Regions from separate parts of the Marinobacter sp. bablab_jr008 genome, predicted to be linked through region 2. Evidence: predicted binding sites of a transcription regulator. Region 2 holds the regulator's gene; the other holds the start of a gene.
What was found. The regulator sigma-54, encoded in region 2, starts transcription at its own class of promoters, with help from an activator protein. The targets are predictions, from matches to a motif close to ANTGGCATNNANNTTGCTNT.

Region 1 (7,081 bases), on a different contig from region 2:
CCCTGTTCAACGACTGATACCATGGCCCGCAAACTCGTCATCGCCAGCAACAACAAGGGCAAGATCGCCGAACTGACTGATCTGCTCGCGCCACTTGGCTTGCAGCCGGTCGCCCAGGGTGAGCTTGGGGTATCAGAGGCCGAAGAACCGGCCGTTACCTTCGTTGAGAATGCCATTATCAAAGCCCGCCATGCAGCGAGAGTCACTGGCCTGCCTGCGCTGGCCGACGACAGTGGCCTGGCCGTGGATGCCCTGGACGGCCGCCCGGGCGTTCGCTCCGCCCGCTTTGCCGGCGAAGAGGCAACCGACAATGATAATGTCGAGGCGTTGCTGGCAGCGTTGAAAGACACGCCTGAAGCAGAGCGCAGCGCTCAGTTTCACTGCGTTCTGGTTTATCTCCGCCATGCTGACGATCCCACGCCGATCATCTGCCATGGTCGCTGGCCAGGCCGCATTCTTGCCGAGCCGCGCGGGCAAGGCGGCTTCGGTTACGACCCGGTCTTTCTGGTACCGGAGCATGGATGCAGCGCTGCCGAGCTGACACGGGAGCAGAAAGGCAGGATCAGCCATCGGGGACGGGCTCTGGCCAGCCTTCTGGATCAACTCAGGGCGGAGCTTTAATACTGTGACCGCCACCCTGCCCGTGGCGGTCTGCCCGCCCTTGAGTCTGTACATTCACGTGCCCTGGTGCGTGCGCAAATGCCCGTACTGCGACTTCAACTCCCACGCTGTCAAGGGAGAGATTCCCGAACACGCCTACCTGAACGCCCTTCTGGAAGACCTGGATCAGGATCTGGGCCTGGTACGGGAACGCCCCATTGAAACCGTGTTCATCGGTGGCGGAACCCCGTCCCTGATGAGCGGCGCGTTCTACCACCGCCTGTTCGAGCGGCTCCGGGAACGGCTAACATTCAGCCCCGAGGCCGAAATCACCCTGGAGGCCAATCCCGGCACGCTGGAGACTGGTCGATTCGAGAGCTTCCGGGAGGCTGGCATCAATCGGCTGTCCATCGGTGTTCAAAGCTTTGATCCGGCGCAACTGAAAACCCTGGGCCGGATTCACGACAGAGCTTCGGCCCACAGCGCCATTGAAGCCGCCCGCAAGGCCGGTTTTGATAACTTCAATGTCGACTTGATGCATGGCCTGCCCGACCAGACACCGAGTCAGGCTCTGGATGATTTACAGGCAGCGTTGAGCTACCAGCCCCGGCACCTGTCCTGGTATCAGCTCACCATCGAGCCCAACACCGAGTTTTTCTCCCGACCACCCGCCCTGCCGGACGATGACCGGCTCTGGGAGATTTACCAGCTCGGGGGAGATCTGCTGCGCCAGGCGGGGATGGACGATTATGAAGTCTCCGCCTGGAGCCTGCCGGGCGCTCAGAGCCGGCATAACCTGAATTACTGGACCTTCGGGGATTATCTGGCCCTTGGGGCAGGCGGCCATGGCAAGGTGAGCCTTGCCGACGGACGCATCCTGCGATACTGGAAGACCAGGCAGCCCGACGCATATCTCAACCGGATCGGCTCCCGCACCGCTGGCAGTGAAGCCATAGAGCCGGAAGACCGGCCCCTGGAATTCATGATGAATGCGTTGAGACTAAAAAGCGGCACCGACGAAAGACTGTACGGTGAGCATACAGGTTTACCACTGTCGTCCATTGCGGTAAAACTTGAGCAGTTACGAAATGAAAACCTGATCGTCCCCGACCGTCTGCAGGCGACGGCAAAGGGGCAAAGATACCTGAACAGCCTGCTGGAGCACTTTCTCTGATGGACTCAGCCCAGCGCCCACCGCTTATTCCCATGCGCCCGATGAAGCTGCCCATGAAGGTTTCCCTGGTGGCTGCACTGGCACTGTGGCTGGTTCTGGTGGCGTTGAACCAGCCACTGCATACGTCCGCCGCGCCTCAGGGGATTGTCAGTTTACAGCTGGCCGGTACCGCCGAGCAGACTCACGCCATTCTGCGCAGCTGGCGTGACGGCAATCTCGCCATGGCACGGCTATCACTGTGGCTCGACTTTGTGTTCATCGTGGTCTATCTGGCCGCGCTGCTTCAATTAACCCGCCACTTCACCCGGGACAGACCGGGTATCCGGGAACGGATGGTCGCCCGCTGGGTGCGCGCCCTTTTTGTCATCGCAGGCATCAGCGATGTAGCGGAAAACATTGTTCTGCTTAATAACTTCAATCCGCCTTCAGACTCCCTGAGCCTGACCGCCACCATTCTGGCGCTGGTGAAATTCACCGGCCTGATACTTGGCATGGCGGGCCTCGTGGTCATCCGTGCTTCCCGCCGCAGGCCCCTGACTCACTCCCACTGAACTCAGTTGGTGCGATAAAACAACAAATCCCATACTCCGTGGCCAAGACTTTCGCCACGCTTCTCGAACTTGGTGATCGGGCGGTCATCAGGCTTGGGCGAATAACCACCTTGCTCCTGGGTATTGGCAAAGCCTTCTGACGCACTCATCACTTCCAGCATATGCTCAGCGTAGTTCTCCCAGTCAGTGGCCAGGTGCAGAATACCGCCCACCCGGAGTTTATGGCGGATGCGCTGTACAAATTCCGGCTGGATCAAGCGGCGCTTGTGATGCTTTTTCTTGTGCCACGGGTCCGGAAAGAACACCATCACCCGATCCAGACAGGCATCCGGCAGACACAGGTCAATCACATCATTGGCATCAATGCTGTATACCCGCACATTCTCAAGACCACGCGATTCCACTTCTTTCAACAAGGCGCCGACGCCAGGCAGGTGCACTTCCACGCCGATAAAATCCTGCTCGGGTGCAGCTTCGGCCATATCGGCAAGGGATTTGCCCATCCCGAAACCGATCTCCAGGTTGAGCATGTTATCGCGGCCAAACACCTCACGGGGGTCGATCATGCCATTGTCACGGCTCAGTCCGTACTTGGCCCAGTTGCGATCGAAGGCCTTCTTCTGACCTTCGGTCATCCGCCCCTGGCGCAGTACAAAGCTGCGAACACCGCGGCGTGTGGTGACCGGATTCGTATCCTGAGTCTCGTTCTGGTCAGTCATTCTGTGTCCTCAAGCTTCAAAGCGGATCTCATGGAATAAACCTGGCACACAGTTTACCAGAGTCAGCAGCTTCAGGCGGAGACAACCGACCCCTGGCCAGCCTGACGGTCGAGTTGACGGTAACCCAGCGCCTCCATCAGGTGCGACTGGCTCAGGTGTTCAGCACCCTCCAGATCCGCCAGGGTGCGGGCCAGTCGTAATATTCGATGGAGCGCCCGGGCCGACAACCCCAGTCGCTCCATGGCCCGGGTCAACAACCGCTCACTGGCGGCATCCAGCCGGCAAGCCTGATCCAGCAACGCTCCCGAGAGGGCCGAGTTGAGCATCCCACGAGCCTCCTGCCGGGCCCTGGCAGCCAGAACCCTGGCCCTGACACTGGCGCTACTCTCACCGGACACCCCGGAACCGAGCAAGACCTCTCCGGACTGCACCGGAACTTCCACATGCAGATCGAACCGATCCAGTAACGGCCCCGAGATCTTTGCCCGATAACGCATCACCTGTGCCGGCGTGCACTGGCACTCGATATTGGGGTGACCACTGTAACCACACGGGCATGGGTTCATGGCGGCCACAACCTGAAATCGCGCTGGGAAAGTGACCTGCCGCGCCGCCCGGCTGATGGAGATTTCGCCTGTTTCCATAGGCTCCCGCAGCACTTCCAGGACCCGCCGTTCAAACTCCGGCAGTTCATCGAGAAACAACACCCCCCGGTGCGCCAGAGAGATCTCGCCCGGGCGAGGACTGCTGCCACCGCCCACCAGCGCCACCGCAGACGCCGTGTGATGAGGCGCCCTGAATGGTGGCTGACGCCAGCCACCTGGCTTTAGCGGCTGGCCCGCAACGGAATGCACGCTGGCCACCTCCATGGCCGCCTCATCTGGCAAACCTGGCAGAATGCCCGGTAACCGGCTCGCCAGCATACTTTTACCGGTTCCGGGAGGGCCGAAAAACAGCAGATTGTGACCGCCAGCTGCGGCCACCTCCAGCGCCCGACGGGGCACTTGCTGGCCTCGCACCTCTGAGAGATCGGCCACAGACACCGCTGCGGCACCGTCTCCCGGCGTTTCAGATCGAGGAACAGGAACCAGTCTGGCACGGCCCGCCAGATGCTCACATACTGACAGCAGATGGCTGGCGGCAAGCACATCATCACGGCTGGCAAGGGCAGCTTCCTCGGCGTTGTCCTGAGGTAGCAACAGCGAACGGCCTGCTTCGCGAGCCGCCAGTACCGCGGGCAATATCCCCTTGAGGGGCCGAAGCGCACCATCCAGGGACAGCTCTCCGAGAAACTCGTGGCTTTCGAGGCTTTCGGGGGGAATCTGGCCGGAGGCTGCCAGGATGCCCAGGGCAATGGGCAAATCAAAACGGCCACCTTCTTTGGGCAGGTCAGCAGGCGCGAGATTGATGGTGATTCTACGGGCGGGGAATTCGAAACCGGCATTCAGCAGTGCACTGCGAACCCGATCCTTGCTTTCCCTCACTCCGGTTTCCGGCAACCCGACGATGGATAATGCCGGCAGGCCACCAGACAGGTGCACCTCAACGGTAACTGGGGGAGCAGAGACGCCAATGCTGGCGCGCGAATGGACAATAGCGAGCATGACAACCTTCCATGGCACAGAACAATCAGTCGTTGCGGGCAGCGACCCTGCCGCCCGGGCAAACCATCAGGAACTCTGGCGTTGCTCCAGTTCGGCAACACGTTTTTCCAGGGCCTCAACCTTTTCACGGGTTTTCATCAGGACCGCCTGCTGGGCATCAAATTCTTCCCGGGTCACCAGCTCCAGCCGGGACAGAACCGACATCACCGTGGCCCGGGCCTGGGTTTCAAAATCTTCCCGGGCTGCCCGAGCCATATCGGGAACAAACTGGCCAAACTGACCCTGCAACTGAGAAAAAATTTCCTGGGGCCCTTTCATCAATCACCTCTCGTATCGGTTTTTCGGCGATATCAGACTATTTTCCGTGTCGCCGGGGTGTTTGCGGGAGTGTATCACACCCTACCCCCTGCCATACTGTACCCGGTCGGCATTATAATGGCCGCGGCCGATGGCCCGACTGCGCTGTTTTGAGACAATCGCAGGCACAATGCACCACAACAGTGCATCAAGCTGCGCCATTTCGGCACAGACAATAATTAAGAGTTTGTTTTAAAAGCTATTTTTTGCGTTGGCATACCCGATGCTAAAGCCCTCGTACGCAATCCGCACAATTGATGTGCGAGGTGGCAGCATCCCGAACTCAACAACCGGCCGACGGGCCCTCACTGTTGGGACGGCTTTACCAAGGAGAAAGCAATGAAACTTGTGACAGCGATCATCAAGCCTTTCAAATTGGATGATGTCCGTGAGGCACTATCCGAGATTGGCGTACAAGGCGTAACCGTCACTGAAGTCAAAGGCTTCGGTCGGCAGAAAGGCCACACAGAGCTCTATCGTGGCGCGGAATACGTGGTGGATTTCCTGCCCAAGGTCAAAGTGGAGATCGCCATTGGCGACAACCTGCTGGACCAGGTCATCGAAGCCATCACCAAGGCAGCCAATACCGGCAAGATCGGCGACGGCAAAATATTCGTGACTGAACTGGAACAGGCTATCCGGATCCGGACAGGCGAAACCGGCGAAGAAGCGGTCTGATCCAGAACTGACACCCAGCCAACGCAAAAAACTTATAACCTGAAGAGCCTTGTGCGGAGGGCTTCCTATGGAAAGCAATCTCTTTCACCTGCAGTATGCAATAGATACCTTTTATTTTCTCGTGTGTGGCGCATTAGTCATGTGGATGGCCGCAGGCTTTGCCATGCTCGAGTCCGGCCTGGTGCGTGCTAAAAACACCACCGAAATCCTGACCAAGAACGTCGCGCTCTTTGCCGTGGCCTGCACCATGTACCTGGTGTGCGGTTACGCCATCATGTACGGCGGTAACGTCTTCCTCTCCGGCATCGCCGATGTGGACGTGGACGGCGTACTGGGTGACTTCGCCACCCGTGAAGACGGCTTCACCGGCGGCTCCATCTACTCAGCGGCCTCTGACTTCTTCTTCCAGGTCGTGTTCGTGGCCACCGCCATGTCCATCGTGTCCGGCGCGGTTGCCGAGCGCATGAAGCTGTGGGCGTTCCTGGTATTCGCGGTCTTCATGACTGGCTTTATCTACCCGCTGGAAGGCGCGTGGACCTGGGGTGGCGCCGATGTGTTCGGTATGTACAACCTCGGTGATCTTGGCTTCAGTGACTTCGCCGGCTCCGGCATCGTACACATGGCAGGTGCCGCTGCGGCCCTGGCTGGTGTATTGCTGCTTGGCCCGCGTAAAGGCAAATACGGCCCCAACGGTGAAATCCGTGCCTTCCCGGGCGCCAACATGCCGCTGGCCGCTCTGGGTACCTTCATCCTGTGGATGGGCTGGTTCGGTTTCAACGGTGGTTCTGTACTGAAACTCGGCGACGTCGCCAGTGCCAACTCCGTGGCCATGGTGTTCCTGAACACCAACGCAGCCGCTGCCGGTGGCGCTATTGCCGCCCTGATCACCGCTCGCCTGATGTTTGGCAAGGCTGATCTGACCATGCTGCTGAACGGTGCGATCGCCGGTCTGGTAGTAATCACCGCCGAGCCATCCACCCCGAGCGCGCTGACAGCCACTATCTGGGGCGCCCTGGGCGGCATCCTGGTGGTACTGAGCATCGTCACTCTGGACAAGCTGCGCATCGACGATCCGGTCGGCGCCATCTCTGCCCACGGTGTCTGTGGTCTGCTGGGCCTGCTGCTGGTACCGGTTACCAACGGCGATGTCAGCTTCAGCGGCCAAATCATCGGCGCCCTGACCATCTTCATCTGGGTATTCGTAGCCAGTCTGGTCGTCTGGGGTATCCTGAAGGCTGTCATGGGCATCCGTGTGACCGAAGAGGAAGAGTACGAAGGTGTCGACCTCTCCGAATGCGGTATGGAAGCCTATCCGGAGTTTGTCAGCGGCAAGCAGTAACACCGCTACCTATCGGAACGAAAAAGGGCGCCCTTGTGGCGCCCTTTTTCTTTAAGCTC
Region 2 (7,081 bases):
GAGTATCACACTGCCGGCCAGGGCCGGGTCAATGTTCCGGGATTTCAGGAACAGCGGCAAGACGGTGCCCACCAGCGCCGCCGCCACCAGGTTAATAACCAGTGCCGCCGCGATGATGGCACCAATCAGCCAGTCCTGGAACCAGACCACCGCGGCGGTGGCAACCACCACCGCCCACAGCAGGCCGTTCAGTACCCCGGACAGAAACTCACGGTTCAGCAGCCAGCCCACGTTGGCACCGCTGATCTGGCCAACGGCCATGCCCCGGATCACCAGGGTCAGAGTCTGGCTACCGGCAATGCCGCCCATGCTGGCCACAATTGGCATCAGTACGGCCAGTGCAACGACTTTGGCAATAGTGTCTTCAAACAGTCCAATCACGGCCGATGCGGTAAAGGCCGTGATCAGATTGATGCCCAGCCAGACCGCGCGCCGGCGGGTGGTCTTCATCACCGGGGCAAAGGTGTCCTCGTCTTCATCCAGACCAGCCATACTCATCAGGGAATGGTCTGCGTCCTCACGGATAACGTCGACCACGTCATCGATGGTGATCCGGCCCAGCAGCTTGTTGGTCTCATCCACCACAGGGGCAGAAATCAGGTCGTAGCGTTCGAACAGAGTGGCGACCTTGGTGTCGGACAGGGACACGGGAATGGGTTCAATGTCCGTGTCCATCACTTCCCGAACGGTAGCCGCGGGATTGGATACCAGCATCCGGGTAATGGGCAGCATGCCGATAAACTCGTCCCGACGGCTGACCACAATCAGGCTGTCGGTCATCGGGGGCAGGCTGCGGTGACGGCGCAGGTAGCGCAACACAACGTCGATGCTGATGTCCGGCCGTACCGTGATGGTATCGGTGTTCATCAGGCCGCCGGCAGTGTCCTCCGGGTAAGCGAGGACTTCCTCGACCCGCTGACGGTCTTGCTCGTCCATGGTGTCCAGGACTTCCTGGATCACCGTGTCCGGCAATTGCTGAAGCAAGTCGGCCAGGTCATCCGACTCGAAATCTTCCAGAATGTCCGCCAGCTCCTGCGCGTTCAGCTGGCTCAGGAAGTAGCTACGAATATCGTCGCCAAGGTACTGGAGGACTTCCCCTTCCAGCTGCTTGTCGACCAGGTTCCAGAGCAGGGCCCGTTGGCGTGGTGGCGAGGATTCCAGAAGGTGAGCAATATCGCTGGGGCTCAGACCGCCATTCAGAATGCGGGCCACCTGCTTGAGGGCACCACTGTCCAGCGCTTCACTGAGTGAGCGAAGGCGTTGGCGGGCCTGGCTTTTTTCCAGAATGTCGGTCATTGAACCACCTGCGATCAGAAAACCTTTGCATTATAGCGGAGTTAGGTGGCACACGTGAGAAAGGATTGTAGGTGAATGACGAAACCGGAGGTTATTCCCCTTCACCAAAATAATCGTTGATCAGGGCAGCCAGCGCGTCGATGGCATCCTGTTCGTCCGGGCCATCGGCAACCAGTTCCACTTCGGTGCCCTGGCTGGCGGCCAGCATCATCACCTGCATGATGTTCTTGGCGTCTACGTCCCGGCCTTTGCCGCGGATTCGCACCTTGCTGTCAAAGTCTGATGCGGTGGCCACAAGCTTCGCCGTGGCCCGCGCATGCAGGCCGAGTTTGTTGATGATGGTGATGGGGCGGCAAATCATAGGCGCTCAGATTTCTCCCCGGGCTTGAAGGTGTGGCAGTTCGGTGTGGCGCACCTGCACATTGCGGTAATTGTCGCGGAAATAGCGTCCGAGCTGCTCACACACATAAACGGAGCGGTGCTGGCCACCGGTGCAACCGATGGAAATGGTCATGTAGCTACGATTGCTGTCGGCAAACGAGGGCAGCCAGGTATTCAGGAAGCCCGTGACGTCATCCACCATCTGACGTGTCAGCGGTTCCCGTTCAAGAAATTCGATGACCGGCTGATCAACGCCGGTGTGCTTGCGCAGGCTGGTGTCCCAGTATGGATTGGGCAGGCAGCGGACGTCGAAGACGTAGTCTGAATCCACCGGCACGCCATGTTTGAAGCCAAAGGACTGGAACAGCAGTGCCAGTTCCTGATCCTTGCGGCCGGCCACGCGCTGCTTGATCATGTCGCGTAGCTCATACATGGAGAGCCCGGTCGTGTTGACGTAAAGATCGGCCAGCTTTGACAGGGGTTCCAGTAATTGCTTTTCGTTGGTGATTGCCTCCCGCAGAGACGTCTTGTCATCGCTCAGCGGATGCTTGCGGCGGGTTGCGTGAAAGCGCTGCAGCAGTGACTGCTCGTCGGCATCCAGGAAAATGATTTCAAGCTCGACACCGGTCTGCTTCAGTTGCTGGTAGATGGTTTCAAAATTGGCCAGCTCGGCAGAAAGATTACGGGCATCAATACTGACGGCCATTTTCTTCAGCCGGCCCGGTGCTTCCTGGGTGGCCGCCTCCCGGGTCAGCGGGAACAGCAAACCAATGGGCAGGTTGTCGATGCAGTAGAATCCCAGGTCTTCCAGCACATGCAGAGCCGTACTCTTGCCGGAACCGGATCGGCCACTGACGATAATCAGCTTCATGGGACTGTTTCTCCTTCAATCTGCCTGGCAGCCTGTCCAGATATCAGGCTGATCTCAGTGATTACTCTCCGCCATACGCTGGTAAAGGCTCGCGGCATCTTCACACTGGCGCAGCCGGGCGCAGAAGGTGCTGTCATTGAAGCGCTCCGCCAGCTGGCTCAGTAACTCCAGGTGTTCACTGGTGGCTTCTTTGGGGACGATCAGTGCAAACACCAGATCTACCGGCTGGTTATCGATAGCATCAAAGTCTACCGGCTCCTCCAGAGTCATCAGCACGCCGATGACCCGGTCCAGGCCTTCCAGTCGGCAGTGGGGGATGGCAATACCCTCGCCGATACCGGTGCTACCCAGCCGTTCGCGGGAGACCAGATTGTTGAAGATCTGGGTGTCGCTGAGGATTTCATCCTGAAAGTGAATCCGTTCAGCGATGAACTCCAGCACACGTTTCTTGCTTGAGGCCGGCACCTTACACAGGGTCAGTTCAGGGGCAAGAATATTGTCGATGGTCAGGGATGGCTCGCTCATGGATCGACTGCATGTCCGTAAAAAAAAGGCTGCGGCCGGTTAGCCCCGCCGCAGCTCGTTTCATGAAACACCCGGTAAGGTTCGCGCTTCAGCGACCGCCGTTACCGTGCATCCGGTCTACGTTCTTTTCCTTGTGCTTGAGGATCTGACGGTCCAGCTTGTCGACCAGAGCGTCGATTGCGGCGTACATGTCCTCATTTTCTGCCTTTGCGTGAATCTCACCACCAATCACGTGCAGCGTGGCTTCCGCCATCTGGCGCACCTTCTCGACCTCCAGTGTGACCTGGCAGTTACTGATGTGGTCGAAGTGACGCTCCAGCTTCTCGAACTTGGTGTTGACGTAATCCTTCAGAGCGGGAGTCAGTTCTACGTGATGGCCTGAAATGTTGAGTTGCATAGGCGTCTCCTGTTGTCATACTGCCGGCGTGCTTGCCGGCTTGCGTGCCAGTGCATCTTGCACCGGCGAAAGTTTAAACCAGGCGTTTTCGTTCGTTCGAGGGAGGAATATGCATGGCCTCCCGGTATTTGGCCACGGTACGCCGCGCCACGTTGATTCCCTGTTCCCCTAGCATGGCTGCAATTTTGCTATCGCTCAATGGCTTTTTCGGGGTTTCCTCGGCAATCAGCTTCTTGATCATCGCCCGGATGGCTGTAGACGAGCATTCGCCGCCCTCGGCGGTGCTGACGTGGCTGGAGAAAAAGTACTTCAGCTCAAAAATACCGCGGGGCGTGTGCATGTACTTCTGGGTGGTAACCCGGGAAATCGTGGACTCGTGCATTTCCACCGCCTGGGCAATGTCAGACAGGATCAGAGGCTTCATGGCTTCTTCGCCCTGATCGAGGAACCCTTGCTGGTGTTCAACGATGCGGGTGGCCACTTTCAGCAGGGTTTCATTCCGGCTTTGCAGGCTCTTGATAAACCATTTCGCTTCTTGCAGCTGGTCGCGCAGGTAGGTGTTATCGGCACTGCTGTCAGCCCGGCGGATCAGTGACGCGTAGCTGGCATTCACCCGGATACGCGGAGCGATTTCCGGGTTGAGTTCAACCCGCCAGCGGCCTTCGTGTTTGCGTACGATGACGTCCGGGATAACGTAATCCGGTTCGGCCCGGTCCACGACATCGCCAGGGCGAGGGTTCAGGCTGGTGATCAGGGCCAGTACCTGTTTCAGCTGGTCTTCCTTGAGCCGGCTGCGGCGCAACAGCTGTGCGTAGTCCCGGTTGCCAAGCAGATGCAGGAACTGGGTAACCACCAGTCTCGCCTGGCGCAGCCAGGGGGTATCCGGTGGCAGCTGGTTGAGCTGAATCAGCAGGCATTCCTGGAGATCCCGAGCGAACACGCCGGGCGGGTCGAAGTGTTGCAGGCGGTGGAGTACCGCTTCCACTTCGTCCAGTTCCAGCGGATCTTCTTCGGATTCGTCCAGCAGCCCTGCGTGAATGTCCTCGATGTCAGACGTCAGGTAGCCGCGCTCATCCACGGCATCCAGCAGCGCGTGGGCAATGGCCTGATCCCGCTCGCTCAGGGGCGTCAGGTTCAGCTGCCACTCGAGGTGATCCTGCAGGGTTTCGGTGGGCGAATTACGAGTCTCGAAATCCGATTCGTGCTCGTCTTCGCCCTTGCTGGCCGGAGCCGGGGCAGACTGGTAGATGTCATCCCAGGCGGTATCAACCGGCAGATCATCAGGAATGTTGTCCGGAATATCGTTCTCGGACGACCAGTCTGGGCCGTTCTCGGTTTCGTCCCAGTCCGGGCTCGCGTCCTGGTGGCTGTCGTCCTGGGTGGTCTCAGAGCCGGAAGCTTCGCTGTGCTCGTGCTCTTCGCGTTCGTCGCCTTCAGCGTGCTCATCGTCCTCGGAGGTTTCCAGCATGGGGTTTGATTCCAGCGCCTGCTGGATTTCCTGCTGGAGATCGAGGGTAGAAAGCTGCAGCAGGCGTATAGCCTGCTGCAGCTGGGGCGTCATGGTCAGACTCTGGCCCAGCTTAAGCTGTAATGAGGCTTTCATAACCATGGCTCAAGATCCATAACTCGTGGGCATCCCGGTTGTTGCTTTGCCGGCGCACAGGCCGAAAAAAATGTTGTACGCTGGTTACTTGCCATTGTCTGTAGACAGTATAAGCAAGTTTTTTGCCGAGTTTACTTGCTACAGATCATCAAAACAATCAGGCCTCGGATAAACCCTGTTTTATCAGGTCAGAGCCGGAACTCGTCGCCCAGATATACTTCTTTCACCTGCTGGTTTGCCAGAATGGCTTCGGCATTGCCGGAGGCAATGATGTGGCCTCCGGAAACGATGTAGGCATTCTCGCAGATGTCGAGGGTTTCCCGAACGTTGTGGTCGGTGATCAAGACCCCGATGCCCTTGTCCCGAAGGTGCCGGATGATGTGCTTGATGTCACTCACTGAGATGGGGTCTACGCCCGCGAAGGGCTCGTCCAGCAGAATAAAGGCAGGCTCCATGGCCAGCGCCCGGGCGATTTCAACCCTGCGGCGTTCGCCGCCGGATAGTGCCATACCCACGCTGTCCCGGATGTGAGTAATGTGGAACTCTTCCAGCAACTCTTCCAGCTTGGCGTCCCGTTCCGCCCGGCTCATGCCTTTGCGGGTTTCGAGGATGGCCATGATGTTGTCCCGTACGGTCAGTTTGCGGAACACGGAGGCTTCCTGGGGCAGGTAGCCGATGCCCTTGCGGGCGCGGCCATGCATCGGCAGCGGGGTGATGTCCTGGGTGTCGATGGTGATCCGGCCGTGATCCGCAGGCACCAGGCCCACGATCATGTAGAAGCAGGTGGTCTTGCCGGCGCCGTTGGGGCCGAGCAGGCCGACAATCTCGCCGGAGCGAATTTCCAGAGAAACGTCCAGCACCACTTTTTTCTGCTTGTAGCTTTTTGCCAGATTACTGGCCCTGAGAACTGCCATCCGAACCTTTCCCGTCACTGGATTGAGCTGAATTACGAGGCTGAATCACCATTTCCACCCGGCCGGAGCCGCCGTCGGATGGCGTGCCGCCTTCCGCAGTAACAACGCGGCGAACGGTGTCGTAGTGGATGACATCGCCCCGGAATACGTTGCCACCCTGTTCGATGACGGCCTGTCTTTCAAAAATGACCAGGTTTTCATCGCCAGACCAGGTGATGTTCAGGGCCTTGGCATCGGTCATGCCTTCGCCTTCCTGGCCAGGTTGCCGGTAATGGGCGGGGTTGCCGGCGGCTTCAATCCGGCTGACACCTTGTTGGTTCCGGTAAAGTACCACCCGATCCGCTTCCAGCCGGGTTTCGCCCTGGATCAGTTCGACAGCGCCGGTGTAAACGGCCGTACCGGCGCTATCGTCCAGGCGGGCAGAATCGGCACTGACCTTGATGGGGATGTCTGAATCCAGATTGAATGCCGATACAGGGCCGGCCAGCAATGCCATGGCCAGAATCACTGGCCGGCAGAAAGATCGTTTACCTGACGGTTTCATATTGTCCCTCTACCCGGGAGTTGAGTTCGAGAATGCGTTCGTCGATCCAGGCTTTCATGCCGGTGGAGCGGGTGACGCCGAAAGGCTCGGTGATGGACACCGGATGGTCTGTGTAGACGGTGCCGTTGCTGTTGTCCAGGGTCAGTGCCTCGGTTTCGAGAACGGCTTCGCGGCCTTCGGACTGTCGGGTCAACCGGACGTTCCCCGTAAGTTCCAGCTTTTCATTGTTCTGCTGAAGGCTACCTTCATTGGACTCGATGAGCCAAGGTTCGGGGCTGCCCTCACTGAAAAGCCGGGCTCTCGGCGTGTCCAGATGAGCCGTGCCGGTTTCTTCAAACTGTTCAATTCTGGGGCTTGTGAGATCAATCTGGAGGTTGCCTTGCTCATCCCATGCACGGTACTGGCCGCCCACCACAAAGCCGTCGGGTTCTGCGGGCCCCCGCAGGTCGCTGGCGGCATTCCGTGAGCTGACAGGCTCGTCGCTTTGCCACAGCAAAAAAACGGTTGCTGTTACGGTGACGGCCAGGGCCAGGGTTGTAACCCGCCGTTT

Region 1: the regulator sigma-54 is predicted to act here: its motif matches at 5,216-5,235, upstream of glnK (P-II family nitrogen regulator).

Annotation. Positions count from the first base shown of each region.
Region 1 is NZ_JACDWW010000073.1:117,488-124,568, reverse strand. It holds gene JIF53_RS14740 (DUF4426 domain-containing protein) at 1-17, shown strand, start outside; gene rdgB (RdgB/HAM1 family non-canonical purine NTP pyrophosphatase) at 22-621, shown strand; gene hemW (radical SAM family heme chaperone HemW) at 626-1,774, shown strand; gene JIF53_RS14725 (hypothetical protein) at 1,774-2,325, shown strand; gene trmB (tRNA (guanosine(46)-N7)-methyltransferase TrmB) at 2,328-3,044, opposite strand; gene JIF53_RS14715 (YifB family Mg chelatase-like AAA ATPase) at 3,116-4,648, opposite strand; gene JIF53_RS14710 (accessory factor UbiK family protein) at 4,715-4,966, opposite strand; gene glnK (P-II family nitrogen regulator) at 5,345-5,683, shown strand; gene JIF53_RS14700 (ammonium transporter) at 5,751-7,022, shown strand.
Region 2 is NZ_JACDWW010000059.1:107,723-114,803, reverse strand. It holds gene mgtE (magnesium transporter) at 1-1,296, opposite strand, end outside; gene JIF53_RS09135 (HPr family phosphocarrier protein) at 1,388-1,657, opposite strand; gene rapZ (RNase adapter RapZ) at 1,664-2,548, opposite strand; gene ptsN (PTS IIA-like nitrogen regulatory protein PtsN) at 2,603-3,073, opposite strand; gene hpf (ribosome hibernation promoting factor) at 3,162-3,470, opposite strand; gene JIF53_RS09115 (RNA polymerase factor sigma-54) at 3,544-5,073, opposite strand; gene lptB (LPS export ABC transporter ATP-binding protein) at 5,262-5,987, opposite strand; gene lptA (lipopolysaccharide transport periplasmic protein LptA) at 5,965-6,531, opposite strand; gene lptC (LPS export ABC transporter periplasmic protein LptC) at 6,515-7,081, opposite strand, start outside.